Regions from separate parts of the Amphritea japonica ATCC BAA-1530 genome, predicted to be linked through region 4. Evidence: predicted binding sites of a transcription regulator. Region 4 holds the regulator's gene; each other region holds the start of a gene.
What was found. The regulator sigma-54, encoded in region 4, starts transcription at its own class of promoters, with help from an activator protein. The targets are predictions, from matches to a motif close to TGGCACNNNNNTTGCTNT.
Positions count from the first base shown of each region.

Region 1 (3,178 bases), 390 kb from region 4:
AGCTCACGGATATTTCCTGGCCACTTGTATTGATTGAGCGCCAGCATCGCTTTATCAGAGATCCCTGCGGTTTTTTTGTTATACAACGTACAGTGCTTTTTGAGAAAGTGCTCGATTAACAGTGGGATATCTTCGGTACGCTCTCTTAAGGGGGGAATGTATATAGGGTATACATTGAGTCGATAAAAGAGGTCCGCCCGAAATCGACCTTCCTGAACAGCAACTTCCAGGTCTTCGTTGGTTGCCGCAATAACACGTACATCAATATGCCGGGTGCGGGTGCCGCCGACCCGTTCCAGTTCGCTTTCCTGCAATACTCTGAGCAGTGCTGCCTGGGCATGAGGGGTTAATTCGATCACTTCGTCGAGGAAAATAGTGCCTTGATTAGCCCGCTCAAATTTACCTTCTCTGGTTTGTGTCGCTCCAGTAAAAGCTCCTTTCTCGACGCCGAAGAGTTCGGCCTCAATAAGGTCCGGGGGAATACAGGCGCAGTTAACAGCAACAAAAGCTTGCTCTGCTCTATCGCTACTGGTGTGCAGGCCCCGGGCAACAATCTCTTTACCAACGCCCGTTTCTCCCTGAAGAAGGACGGTAACCCGGCTTTTGGCGGCTTTGCGGATTAAGTGGCAGATGTTCTTAAAAGCGCCGGAATGGCCAACTGAATTAATTAATATATCTTCTTCAACGTCGGGGCTGCGAAACTTATCTTTAAGATCAGATACTTCACTCTGTAACGCCATGATTTGCTCAATCATGGGGTCTGGCAGGAGATATTTTTCGTGTTCTTTATGGTCTTCCCACTCCTCGGCCGGCTTACCTACAATATGGCAGTGATCACTACCGGTACCTGCACACTGAGTTTCTTTGAAGAGGATTTGACGATTCATGTAATAGCTTGAAAAACCACTGGCGTAGCCTATCAGGGTCCAGCATACGGGCATATCTGAGTTGCCATAGTTTGCCAGATGCGCCTCAACCTCGTGGGAGTTATGCCAATCGAATTCGGCAAAGAAGTGCCCGCTCTCCACATCGAAATCAAGCGCTTTCGGGGTAACTTTAACCATCCCTTTTATGGCGTGTAATTGTGGGCCGACCATAAAGGCCTCTTCATGGGACATGTCAGGCCGTATTTTTTTTGCCAGCTCGGCGTCACGCCAACCGGTGTGGTAGCCGAAACGTATTAGAAAGCCTTTAGCGCGTTCGACGCCCATGGTCTGGATCAGTTCTTTGCGAAGCAGTCCCATCACGGCAGAGTGAATCAGCAGCATTCGCTGCTCTTCAAGCCATATTTTTCCTTCGCTGCTTTCGAAATGGATCTGCTTTAACAGGTCCTGAGTATCCGGGAGTGTCAGTGTGTTATCAGTCATCTTATTCTTTTAATTATGGTGATTAACTTTAAAAATCAGGATCCCTGTAAAGGTATTCGTTCAGGGTATCCATATTCATTGTGACGGTATTCCGAGTAAAAAAACAACCGCATTTTCTGTATATCGCGTGAATTTACGGCTCAAAGTGAATCATAAAGTTAACTTTTTCATCATTTTTTAATGATTTCATTATTTTGTATTTTGCTGTTTTAGAGGGGGTGATCTGGATTATAAGGCTCGGAGGGTAATCTCTAAATAAAAATAAAACATTGTAAATCAATTAATTAGATCTCTATTTTTACTTTTCTCTAAGAAAAATTTCCTGTCTGGCATAACCATTGCTGTATTCATGTTGATCAAACCTTAAGCCAAAGGAGACCACCATGGTGGATACGCAACTACATACCCGCAGTGGAAAGCAAGACAAGCCTGCGTTCGAACGGCTGACCAGATACGTCAGGGTACGTAGCTCCTCTGAATCACGTTTTGTTGAGTTTGATTTTGCCATTGGCGATCCAAGCCTGTTCGTTGAACTGATCATGCCGCAGGGTGCTTTTGAGCACTTTTGTCAGGTGAATGATGTGATCTTTATGACTGAAGAGCAGCAGCATGCAGTGGATGTCGAGATGGAAAAGTGGCGCTACGGCGAAGAAACACTGATGGCAAATAATCACGGTTGAACCACTGTGGATTTGACAATAACAACAATGACCCTGAAAAGTTGGGATAAAGCAGATGACCATTGAGATTAAAACAGCAACGCTGGAACCGGTACGCAATACCTTTGCTCATATCGAACGTCGTTTTGGCGATAAGCCAGCAACACGTTATCAGGAAGCAACCTACGATGTTGCTTCGGAAGTTAACTTTCACTATCGCCCACTGTGGCAGCCAGAGTATGAACTGAATGACACTGGCCGAACCGCAATTGTGATGGAAGACTGGTATGCCTTTAAAGATCCCCGCCAGTTTTACTATGGCACTTATGTGCAGATGCGGGCAAAGCAGCAGGAAATCGCTGAAAGTAACTACAGCTTTTTTGAAAAACGTGATCTGGCCCGTCTGATTCCTGAAGAAGTTCAGCAGAAAGTTATCCGTTTACTGATTCCTCTGCGTCACGTTGAACAGGCGGCGAATCTGAATAATGTGTATGGCAGTTCACTGGGTTATGGCACTGCGATTACACAGGCACTGCTATACAACGGTATGGATCGTTTGGGTAATGCTCAGTATCTGTCGCGTATTGGTTTGATTCTCGACGGCAACAGTAGTGACTCACTGACTGAAGCTAAGCGTTGCTGGATGGACGATGCAATTTGGCAGGGGTTGCGGGCTTACTGTGAAGCCAATATCTGTGTTGAAGACTGGTTCGAGTCTTTTGTTGCTCAGGACGTGGTGCTTGATGCTCTGATCTATGAGCTGGTTTATCTGCAGTTTGATCAATGGCTGGCAGATAACGGTGGTCAGGATATCAGCATGCTGACTGAATTCATCCAGAACTGGAACAAAGATACCAATCGCTGGGTTGACTCAGTAGTTAAGGTTGCGGCTGCGGAATCTGATGCGAACAAACAACAGCTGGAGCAGTGGATTGGTCACTGGAAAGGTAAAGCGATTGAAGCGTTGGCGCCATTGGCTGAAGAGATGCTCGATGCTGAAGCATTGAATAACGCGGTCGCTGCGATGGACAAGCGTTTAAATAAAGCCGGCCTGTTTAAGTAAGTCTGCCGACAATAAGAATAAGGACTATAACAATGTCAAAAGTATATATAGCACTCCAGGATAATGATGAGTCTCGCTATATCGTGGAA
Region 1 is NZ_AP014545.1:3,420,440-3,423,617, reverse strand. Features, by position in the region: gene AMJAP_RS15750 (sigma-54-dependent Fis family transcriptional regulator) at 1-1,367, opposite strand, end outside; gene AMJAP_RS15745 (phenol hydroxylase subunit) at 1,751-2,047, shown strand; gene AMJAP_RS15740 (aromatic/alkene monooxygenase hydroxylase subunit beta) at 2,103-3,089, shown strand; gene AMJAP_RS15735 (MmoB/DmpM family protein) at 3,122-3,178, shown strand, end outside.
Region 1: the regulator sigma-54 is predicted to act here: its motif matches at 1,695-1,712, upstream of AMJAP_RS15745 (phenol hydroxylase subunit).

Region 2 (3,178 bases), 260 kb from region 4:
TTGCAGGTTCATAGGGCCTTCTTTAAAAAGTCTTGGATCCATCGGCGTGAGATTGTTGTCAATGAGAGGTCTGAAATCCATTTGATCGAGAATATCTTTCTTCAGGTCGACTCCCGGTGCGATTTCTGTCAATTTCAGGCCTTCACTGGTGAGAATAAAGACTGCTCTTTCGGTGATAAATGTTACTTTCTGGCCCTGCTCAATTGCGTATTGCCCGTTAAATGTAATCTGCTGCACTTGCTTTAGAAACTTTTTAACGGAGCCGTTCCTGATGACGTTAAGCTCACCGTTGTGAATCTCAAGCTGTTGCGATCCTGAGGTGAAGGTGCCTAAAAAATACAGATCCTGAGTGTTTTGGGTGATGTTGATAAATCCGCCGGCCCCGGCAAGTTTATCGCTGAAACGACTGACGTTTACGTGACCTTCTGGACAGCTCTCTGCCAATCCGAGAAAAGCCTGGTCTAGTCCTCCGCCATCATAGAAATCAAATTGTGCAGGCTGGTCGATGACGGCAGCAGCGTTGCTGACAGCACCAAAACTTAAACCGCTGGCGGGTTGTCCGCCAATGCCTCCAGGTTCAACCGTGAGGGTGAAATCGTTGAGCATCTTTTCTTCGGCAGCCACGGCTGAGACCATCTCCGGCATGCCGATACCCAGATTGACTACCGCTCCTTTACGAAGTTCCATCAACGCTCTGCGACCGATGATCTTACGTGCGGACAAGGGTTGGCTTTGTTGTTCTAGCGGGGCAATGACATCGCCACAATAAGCTGGATTAAAAGGCTCGGCGAACGTTTGTGGGTGATCCTGTGAATCAGCGACGACGATATGGTCTACCAATATACCGGGAATTCTGACTCGATCAGGTGTTAGCTGGTGCTGATGGGTGGTGCGTTCGACCTGAACGATCACTTTGCCGCCACTGTTATGGGTTGCCTGGGCGATGGCCAGGGCATCCAGGGGAAGTGCTTCCCGCTCCATGGAGATATTGCCGTCTGCGTCTGCCGTGGTGCCGCGAAGTAAAGCTATATCGATCGGGAACGCTTTATAAAACAGGTAGTCTTCACCGTGCAATGTTAGCAGCTCAACCTGATCTGCGAGGGTGCGATTGTTTATCTTGCCGCCTTCCTGGCGAGGGTCAACAAAGGTGTGCAGACCGACCTTGGTCAGGGTGCCTGGTTTTCCGGCAGCGATATCTCTGAAGAGGTGGCAGATAACACCCTGTGGCAGATTGTAGGCCTCGATCTTATTATCCGTGGCAAGCTTTCCCAGTCCGGGTGCTAACCCCCAGTGTCCGCCGATCACTTTTCGCACCATCCCTTCGTGAGCGAAGTGATTCAGGCCGCGTGTCTGCGCATCTCCCTGACCCGCTGCGTATACGAGTGCAACTTGCCTGGGCTGCTGACTGGAAAGAAAGCGTTGCTCGATTGCTGTGGCGATTGCTTCAGCAAACCCGATGCCGATAAATCCCCCGGTGGCAATAGTGGCATTGTCAGGAATCAATTGGGCTGCCTGCGCGGCACTGAGTAACTTAGACATAGGAGTCGTCCTGTGATTATTATTTTTTAGTATGGTTATGTGGACTGCAATCATCGAGCCAGTACTAACAAATATAAATTAATCAAGGTCTTACGTGATTATCGATTATACGCAGTGCGAATGTCTGTCTAATTATTAAGACAGAGTGTTTATATGTGTCTAGATGGCTTTACATATTTAGACGTTTGATTCGGTTGTATAGAGTCGCGCGAGAAATACCCAGTAATTTCGCCGCTTTGGTTTTATTGTGCTGAGATTGTGTAAGCGCCTGCTGTAGAGATTCGGCTTCAGCATGGTTTTTGGCTTGGTTCAGATCCGTAAATGCGATGGTTTCATTGGTGCTGATCAGGTCCTCAGCACCAAGATCCTCCGTTGAAATTAGTTCCTGCTCAGCCATCACGCAGGCTCGCTCAAGTCGGTTGTGCAACTCGCGAACATTTCCAGGCCAGTGATACTGTTGTAGCCAGATGAGTGCATCTTTACTTAGGCTTAGAGCAGGAAGGCCTGACTCGCGGGCAATTTTTTCCATCAGATAACTGCTGATAGCAGGTATGTCCGGTATTCTGTCTCTGAGGGCTGGAAGCTGAAGCGGCAGGACATTCAGGCGGTAGTACAAGTCAGCTCTGAATAACCCTTTATCAACCAGCTGTTTTAGGTTGCGAGAGGTTGCTGCAATGATCCGAACATCGACTTTTTCCAGGCGATTGGAGCCGAGTGCTTCGATCTCCCTCTCCTGAATTACTCGTAATAGCTTTGCCTGAATGGCTGCTGAAATATCAGCAATCTCATCAAGGAACAGGGTACCGCCTGTCGCTAGCTGTATTTTTCCCAGACGGCCATTCTTGTTTGCGCCGGTATAAGCACCAGCGGCTGTTCCAAATAGCTCAGCTTCTACCAGTGATTCGGGTAGTGCAGCCATGTTGATACCGACAAAAGGAGCGTCCCTGCGAGGTGAGGCATTATGGATACCCTGGGCAAGTAACTCTTTGCCCGTGCCGGTTTCCCCCAATAACAGAATAGTGGTGTCGAGCTGAGCGGCTCGCAATGCCTGACGCTTAATCTTAAGCAGGGCGGGAGAGTTGCCAACGAGATCATCCAGTTCATATTTGCTGATTCGAAGGAGATTCTCTGACACTAGCTGTTTTTTCAATCGGGCGAATTTATCAAACAGTGGTTGGAGGTTTTCCAGATTGTCATAGAAGACAAAACCGATTGCGCCGAATACTGAACCGTCGGGATTTTTGAGCGGCAGGCGGGTAACCGCGCACCATTGGTTATTGATCTGCATTAGATCGAGAAAGCTCGGTTGGCCTGTCTTGAGTATTCTGGGAAGTTGGGTGGTTGGTAAGATATCGTTTACAAGCTGGCCTATGAACTCGGTGTTGTCAGGCAGCTCCATCAGCTCACGGTATTGCTGGCTTAACCAGACGATCCGGCACTCTTGATCAATAGCAATAGCGCCCTGGCATAGACTCGATAGCAGGGTAAGGAGGTTTTCGTCACTGGTATTAATGAGAGTTTCAAGCTGGCTCATTGGTCTTCTACGCTACAGATAGATGCAGCTCAGTGTGCCAGATTATTTTGCCGGATGGCAGCAATATAGAAAAGGGTTTAATAGCCCGCTGCAAGGTTGTCGTGC
Region 2 is NZ_AP014545.1:3,293,411-3,296,588, reverse strand. Features, by position in the region: gene AMJAP_RS15280 (acyl CoA:acetate/3-ketoacid CoA transferase) at 1-1,539, opposite strand, end outside; gene AMJAP_RS15275 (sigma-54 interaction domain-containing protein) at 1,709-3,073, opposite strand.
Region 2: the regulator sigma-54 is predicted to act here: its motif matches at 1,583-1,600, upstream of AMJAP_RS15280 (acyl CoA:acetate/3-ketoacid CoA transferase).

Region 3 (3,178 bases), 1.7 Mb from region 4:
GGCTTTTTTAACGGTTAACCCTTAAGGATTAAACAGAGTAATACAGATCAAATTCAACTGGGTGAGTCGTCTGACTTACCTTTTCACACTCTTCTGTTTTCAGAGTAATGTAAGCATCGATCATGTCGTTGGTGAATACACCACCAGCTGTCAGGAACTCACGATCATTATCCAAAGCAGCCAGAGCTTCTTCGAAAGAAGCCGCTACTGTTGGAATCGCCAGCGCTTCTTCAGCAGGCAGATCATATAGATCCTTATCCGCTGCATCGCCAGGGTGAATTTTGTTCTGAATACCATCAAGACCAGCCATCATCAGAGCAGCAAAGCACAAATAAGGGTTAGCAGATGGATCAGGGAAACGTGTTTCAATACGGAACGCTTTAGGGTTTGTCACGTATGGAATACGGATAGAAGCAGAACGATTACGGGCAGAGTATGCCAACATAACGGGGGCTTCAAAGCCTGGAACCAGACGCTTGTATGCGTTGGTAGATGCGTTCGTCAGAGCATTTAGCGCTTTAGCGTGCTTGATGATACCACCAATATAGAACAGCGCTGTTTCACTCAGACCAGCATAAGCATCACCATGGAAGATATTCACACCATCTTTAGAAAGAGACTGGTGGACGTGCATACCAGAACCGTTATCACCTACCAGCGGCTTAGGCATGAAAGTAGCAGTCTTACCGTATGCATGAGCAACATTGTGTACGCAATACTTCAGAACTTGTACTTCATCAGCTTTAGCAGTCAGTGTGTTAGGACCGACACCGATCTCACACTGGCCAGCCGTCGCTACTTCGTGGTGATGAACTTCGATAGTCAGGCCCATAGCCGACATAGCATCACACATCGCAGCCCGCAGATCGTGTAGAGAATCTACTGGCGGTACAGGGAAGTAACCACCCTTAACACGTGGACGGTGACCCGTGTTACCACCTTCGAAGTTATGATTAGTAGACCACGACGCTTCTTCAGAACCGATAGTGTAGCCACAACCACTAATATCAGCATGCCATTTAACTTCGTCAAATACGAAGAACTCTGGCTCAGGACCAAACATAGCGCTATCCGCGATCCCGGTAGACTTCAGATATGCCTCAGCACGCTTAGCAACAGAACGTGGATCACGCTCATAACCCTGACCAGTGGTAGGTTCTACAATGTCACAACGAACAATAACTGTAGAATCTTCAGCAAATGGATCCATTACAGAAGCAGAATCGTCTGGCAGCAGAATCATGTCTGATTCGTTAATACCCTTCCAGCCGCCGATGGATGAACCATCGAACATCTTGCCTTCTTCGAAAAAATCTTCGTTAATTTCAGTTACGGGGATAGTAACGTGCTGCTCTTTACCGTGGGTATCGGTGAAACGCATATCAACCCACTTAACATCATGCTCTTTAATCAGATTAAGAGTCTCTGACATTTGACTTTCTCCACTAGGTTATATTGCCAGACACCTGTCTGTTGCGTTTGAAAGCTTTCACAAGCCTGACAACAAACAAGCATTATTCCGTTTTAAAAGGCAAAGGGCATGCCAGCTTATCTCTACCCACTACCCTGCGCTCTATAGCAACCAGGCTAGGGCTTATCGCTTAAACAACGCAACCAAATTAGCGCACCAATGAGAGGCAATGCCCCAAAATAGCGCAGCGTATCTCTTGTTGCTAAATTTCAATGCATGCCGCCTTAAAAAGGTGCCAACATAATACTCCATCAAAATGGACTTATCCTCTAAAACAGATCAACAAACCAGAAAAAAAACTATTTTCATCTTTCTCTACACAAGAAAGCCACCGCTGGGACTGAACTCATGTATAATGCCCGCCTTATTAAATTTGTCTGCACAGGTTCCCAGACGTGATTGAAAAACTCAGAAACATTGCCATCATTGCCCACGTTGACCACGGTAAAACTACTCTGGTTGATAAACTTCTTGCACAGTCCGGAACCCTGGGCCGTCGTGACGAAGGCACCGAACGAATCATGGATTCGAACGACCAGGAAAAAGAGCGTGGTATCACCATTCTGGCAAAGAACACTGCCATTGAATGGAATGACTACCACATCAACATCGTAGATACTCCCGGACACGCCGACTTTGGTGGCGAAGTTGAACGAGTTCTATCTATGGTTGACTGTGTATGCCTTCTGGTTGATGCCGTTGACGGCCCAATGCCTCAAACGCGCTTCGTAACTCAGAAAGCCTTCGATCAGGGTCTTCGCCCAATCGTAGTCGTTAACAAAGTCGACCGCCCTGGCGCTCGTCCTGATTATGTTATCGACCAGGTATTCGAACTGTTTGATAGCCTGGGAGCAACCGACGAGCAACTGGACTTCCCAGTGATCTACGCGTCAGCATTGAACGGTATTGCGGGCCCTGAAGCAGACGAGTTGGCTGACGATATGACGCCACTTTTCGAGGCGATTGTTAAACACGTTGAGCCACCTAAAGTTGATACCGAAGGTCCTTTCCAGATGCAGATCTCCGCACTGGATTACAACAGCTACGTTGGTGTAATCGGTGTAGGCCGTATTACCCGGGGTACCGCTAAGGTAAACCAACAGGTTAAAGTTATCGATGCCGAAGGCAAGATACGTAGTGGTAAGCTGCAGAAAGTAATGGGATACCTTGGCCTTGAACGTGTTGAAGTTGAATCAGCCCGCGCCGGTGATATCGTGTGCGTAACAGGTATCGATGTCCTTAACATCTCCGATACTCTTTGTGATCCAGCTCAGGTTGAAGCACTGCCACCACTGTCTGTTGACGAACCTACAGTATCCATGACCTTCCAGGTTAACGACTCTCCTTTTGCTGGTAAAGAAGGTAAGTTTGTAACCAGTCGTAACATTAAGGATCGCCTAGAACGTGAACTTATCCACAACGTAGCACTGCGCGTTGAACAGGGTGACTCTCCTGAGAAATTCCAGGTTTCCGGTCGTGGCGAATTACACTTGTCGGTTCTGATCGAATCTATGCGTCGTGAAGGTTACGAGCTGGGTGTATCTCGTCCTGAAGTAATTCAGAAAGAGGTTGACGGTGAAGTTCATGAGCCTTATGAAGTGGTACTGATCGACGTTGAAGATCAGCATCAGGGCAGCATTATTGAAGAACTTGGTAACCGTAAAGCCGACATGACTAACATGGAAGTAGACGGAAAAGGACGTGTTC
Region 3 is NZ_AP014545.1:890,519-893,696, reverse strand. Features, by position in the region: gene glnA (glutamate--ammonia ligase) at 29-1,432, opposite strand; gene typA (translational GTPase TypA) at 1,867-3,178, shown strand, end outside.
Region 3: the regulator sigma-54 is predicted to act here: its motif matches at 1,529-1,546, upstream of glnA (glutamate--ammonia ligase).

Region 4 (3,178 bases):
TATGATTGTCGGGCTGGTCGATGCCGACCAGGGACGAATCAGGATTGATCACCAGAATTTAACCCTGGAACCCATGCACGGCAGAGCACGAAAAGGCATAGGCTACCTACCCCAGGAAGCATCAATTTTTCGTAAACTAAGCGTCCATGATAACCTGATGGCAATCCTGGAAACCCGTAAAGAGTTAAGCCGTAGTGAAAGAAAACAGAAGCTAAACGAGCTCTTGGAAGAGTTTCACATTACTCACCTGAGCAACAGCCTGGGAATGAGTTTATCCGGGGGCGAGAGGCGTCGGGTCGAAATAGCCAGGGCTCTGGCGACTGAACCGACATTTATTTTGCTGGATGAGCCTTTTGCCGGCGTAGATCCGATCTCGGTAAGTGATATAAAACAAACCGTTAAGCATCTGCAAAACAAAGGGATCGGTGTACTGATAACCGATCACAACGTTCGTGAGACTCTGGACATCTGCGAACAGGCTTACATTGTCAGCGAAGGCTATATTCTTGCCGAAGGGTCACCAGAAGATATACTTGCGAACCAACAAGTCAGAGAAGCCTATTTAGGCGATCAGTTCCGTTTGTAACAGGCATATAAGCGACACTCTATGAAACAGGCGTTACAGCTTAAAATTGGTCAGCACCTGACCATGACCCCTCAATTGCAGCAAGCGATTCGCTTGTTGCAATTATCGACGCTTGACCTGCAACAGGAGATCCAGGAAGCACTTGAGTCCAATCCAATGCTTGAGGTAAATGAAGATGAACTCAACGTTGAAATAGCTCCGACTCAAGAGTCTTCTCAAAGTGAACAACCCATCACCGAAAACACGACAAGTGCGACAACTGAGTCAGAAGAGATCCAGGTAGCAGATGGTGACTGGAGCGAGAACATCCCTGAGGAACTATCAACTGACAGTAGCTGGGAAGATACTTACCAAACCGTATCTTCTTCATCATCATCTTCCCATGACTTTTCTGACATGGAGATGGAGTCAAACGATACTGCGGATGAAACCCTTCAGGACCACCTTTCCTGGCAGCTCAATCTCACACCGATGAGTGACGTCGATCAGCTGATCGCCACTAATATTATCGACGGTATTGATGTCGATGGATATTTAACAATTGAGCTGGACTCAATTCTCGAACACTTTCAGGCCCAGAACGAAGAGCTACTCAACAGCATCGAGTTAGATGAAGTTGAAGCGGTACTGCATCGCATACAACAGTTTGACCCACCTGGCGTAGCCGCACGTAACCTGAGTGAATGCCTGGCAATCCAGCTACGACAGTTACCGGGAGAAACAGAGTACCGGGCAGAGGCTCTGAAAATTGTCTCTCAGTATATCCACCTGCTGGGCAATCACGACTATAAGCAGTTGATGCGAAAAGCACGCATACGTGAACCTCAGTTGTTACAAGCAATCAGCCTGATTCAAACACTTAATCCTAAGCCGGGCTCCTCAATTACCAGCTCCCAATCTGAATATGTTATTCCGGATGTACTGGTCTATAAAGAGAACGACGTTTGGCAGGTACAACTAAACCCGGAAGTTGCTCCAAAATTACGGGTCAATGATAGCTATGCGGGTCTGATTCGCAGAGCGGACAACAGCCCCGACAACACCTATTTAAAGAACCACCTCCAGGAGGCTCGCTGGTTTATAAAAAGCCTCTTAAGCCGAAACGACACGCTAATGAAAGTCACCCGTGAAATCATAAAACGGCAGGAAGCATTTCTGGAGCATGGTGACGAAGCGATGCGACCAATGGTTCTACATGACATTGCAGAAGCGGTCGAAATGCACGAATCAACTATCTCGCGGGTTACCACCCAGAAGTTCATGCATACGCCAAACGGAATATTTGAGCTAAAGTATTTTTTCTCAAGTCACGTAACAACGGCCAATGGAGGCACCTGTTCTTCAACGGCAATCCGCGCACTCATTAAGAAACTGGTTGCTGCTGAAAACCCAACCAAACCTTTAAGCGATAACAAGATAGCGCTGCTCTTAGAAGAGCAAGGTATCAATGTTGCGCGCAGAACCATTGCAAAATACCGAGAGTCGCTTAATATTCCGCCTTCTAATGAACGCAAGCGTCTGGTTTAATAGCTTAATATCCATAGGAACCGGGCCATTATCCCGGCATTAAAACACTAGGAGATTACCATGCAGATCAATATCACCGGCCACCACGTTGAACTGACTGATTCCCTGAATGAATATGTTCAGAGTAAATTTGAAAAGCTCGAGCGCCACTTCGACAATATTACTAATGCACAGGTAACTTTAAGCGTTGAGAAGACTCGTCAGAAAGCAGAAGGCGATGTGCATGTTGCCGGCGGCCAGCTATTTGCCTCCGATGTGCAAGAAGATATGTATGCTGCGATTGATGGTTTGATTGACAAACTGGACCGTCAGATCATCAAACATAAAGAAAAGACACGAACTCACAAGTAAATATAACGCCATGCTAATCTCAGAATTATTAGCGCCCTCCGGAGTACTTTGTGCTCTGGAGGGGGGTAGTAAAAAACGTATACTGGAAATTGCCAGCGAGCATATCGCTGAGCTACACCCTGAACTTGACGCTGAAACAGTTTTTGCCGGTCTCATTTGCCGGGAAAGACTAGGTAGCACCGGCATTGGTGATGGCATCGCTATCCCCCACAGTCGACTCGATGCATGCGAGCACGCTACCGCTCTGCTTATTCAGCTTAAAGAGCCTATCGATTTTGACTCAATTGATAGCAAACCTGTCGACCTGTTATTCATCCTTCTGGTTCCTTCAGAAGCTTGCGATCAGCATCTGCAAACGCTGGGAAATCTGGCTGAGCTCTTCAGCCAGCCCGAGTTCCGCAATCAACTTCGCAGCGCTAACTCAGCTGAAAGTCTTTATACCGCAGTGACGGAATTCAAACAGGGCTGACACCAATGAAGCTAATCATCATCAGCGGGCGTTCTGGCTCTGGAAAGTCTACCGCCTTGCAGGCCCTTGAAGATGTTGGCTTCTATTGTATCGATAACTTGCCCGCCCCTCTGCTTCCAGGGCTTGTTAAACAGATCCTCAGCGACCCTGATCACCCGGGCCAGCTTGCTGTCAGTATTGATGCACGCAACCAGCACAGCAATCTAAAACTGTTTCCGGAGATCTTCGCGCAGCTGCGTGAAACC
Region 4 is NZ_AP014545.1:3,033,514-3,036,691, forward strand. Features, by position in the region: gene lptB (LPS export ABC transporter ATP-binding protein) at 1-586, shown strand, start outside; gene AMJAP_RS14030 (RNA polymerase factor sigma-54) at 608-2,113, shown strand; gene hpf (ribosome hibernation-promoting factor, HPF/YfiA family) at 2,174-2,464, shown strand; gene ptsN (PTS IIA-like nitrogen regulatory protein PtsN) at 2,475-2,933, shown strand; gene rapZ (RNase adapter RapZ) at 2,939-3,178, shown strand, end outside.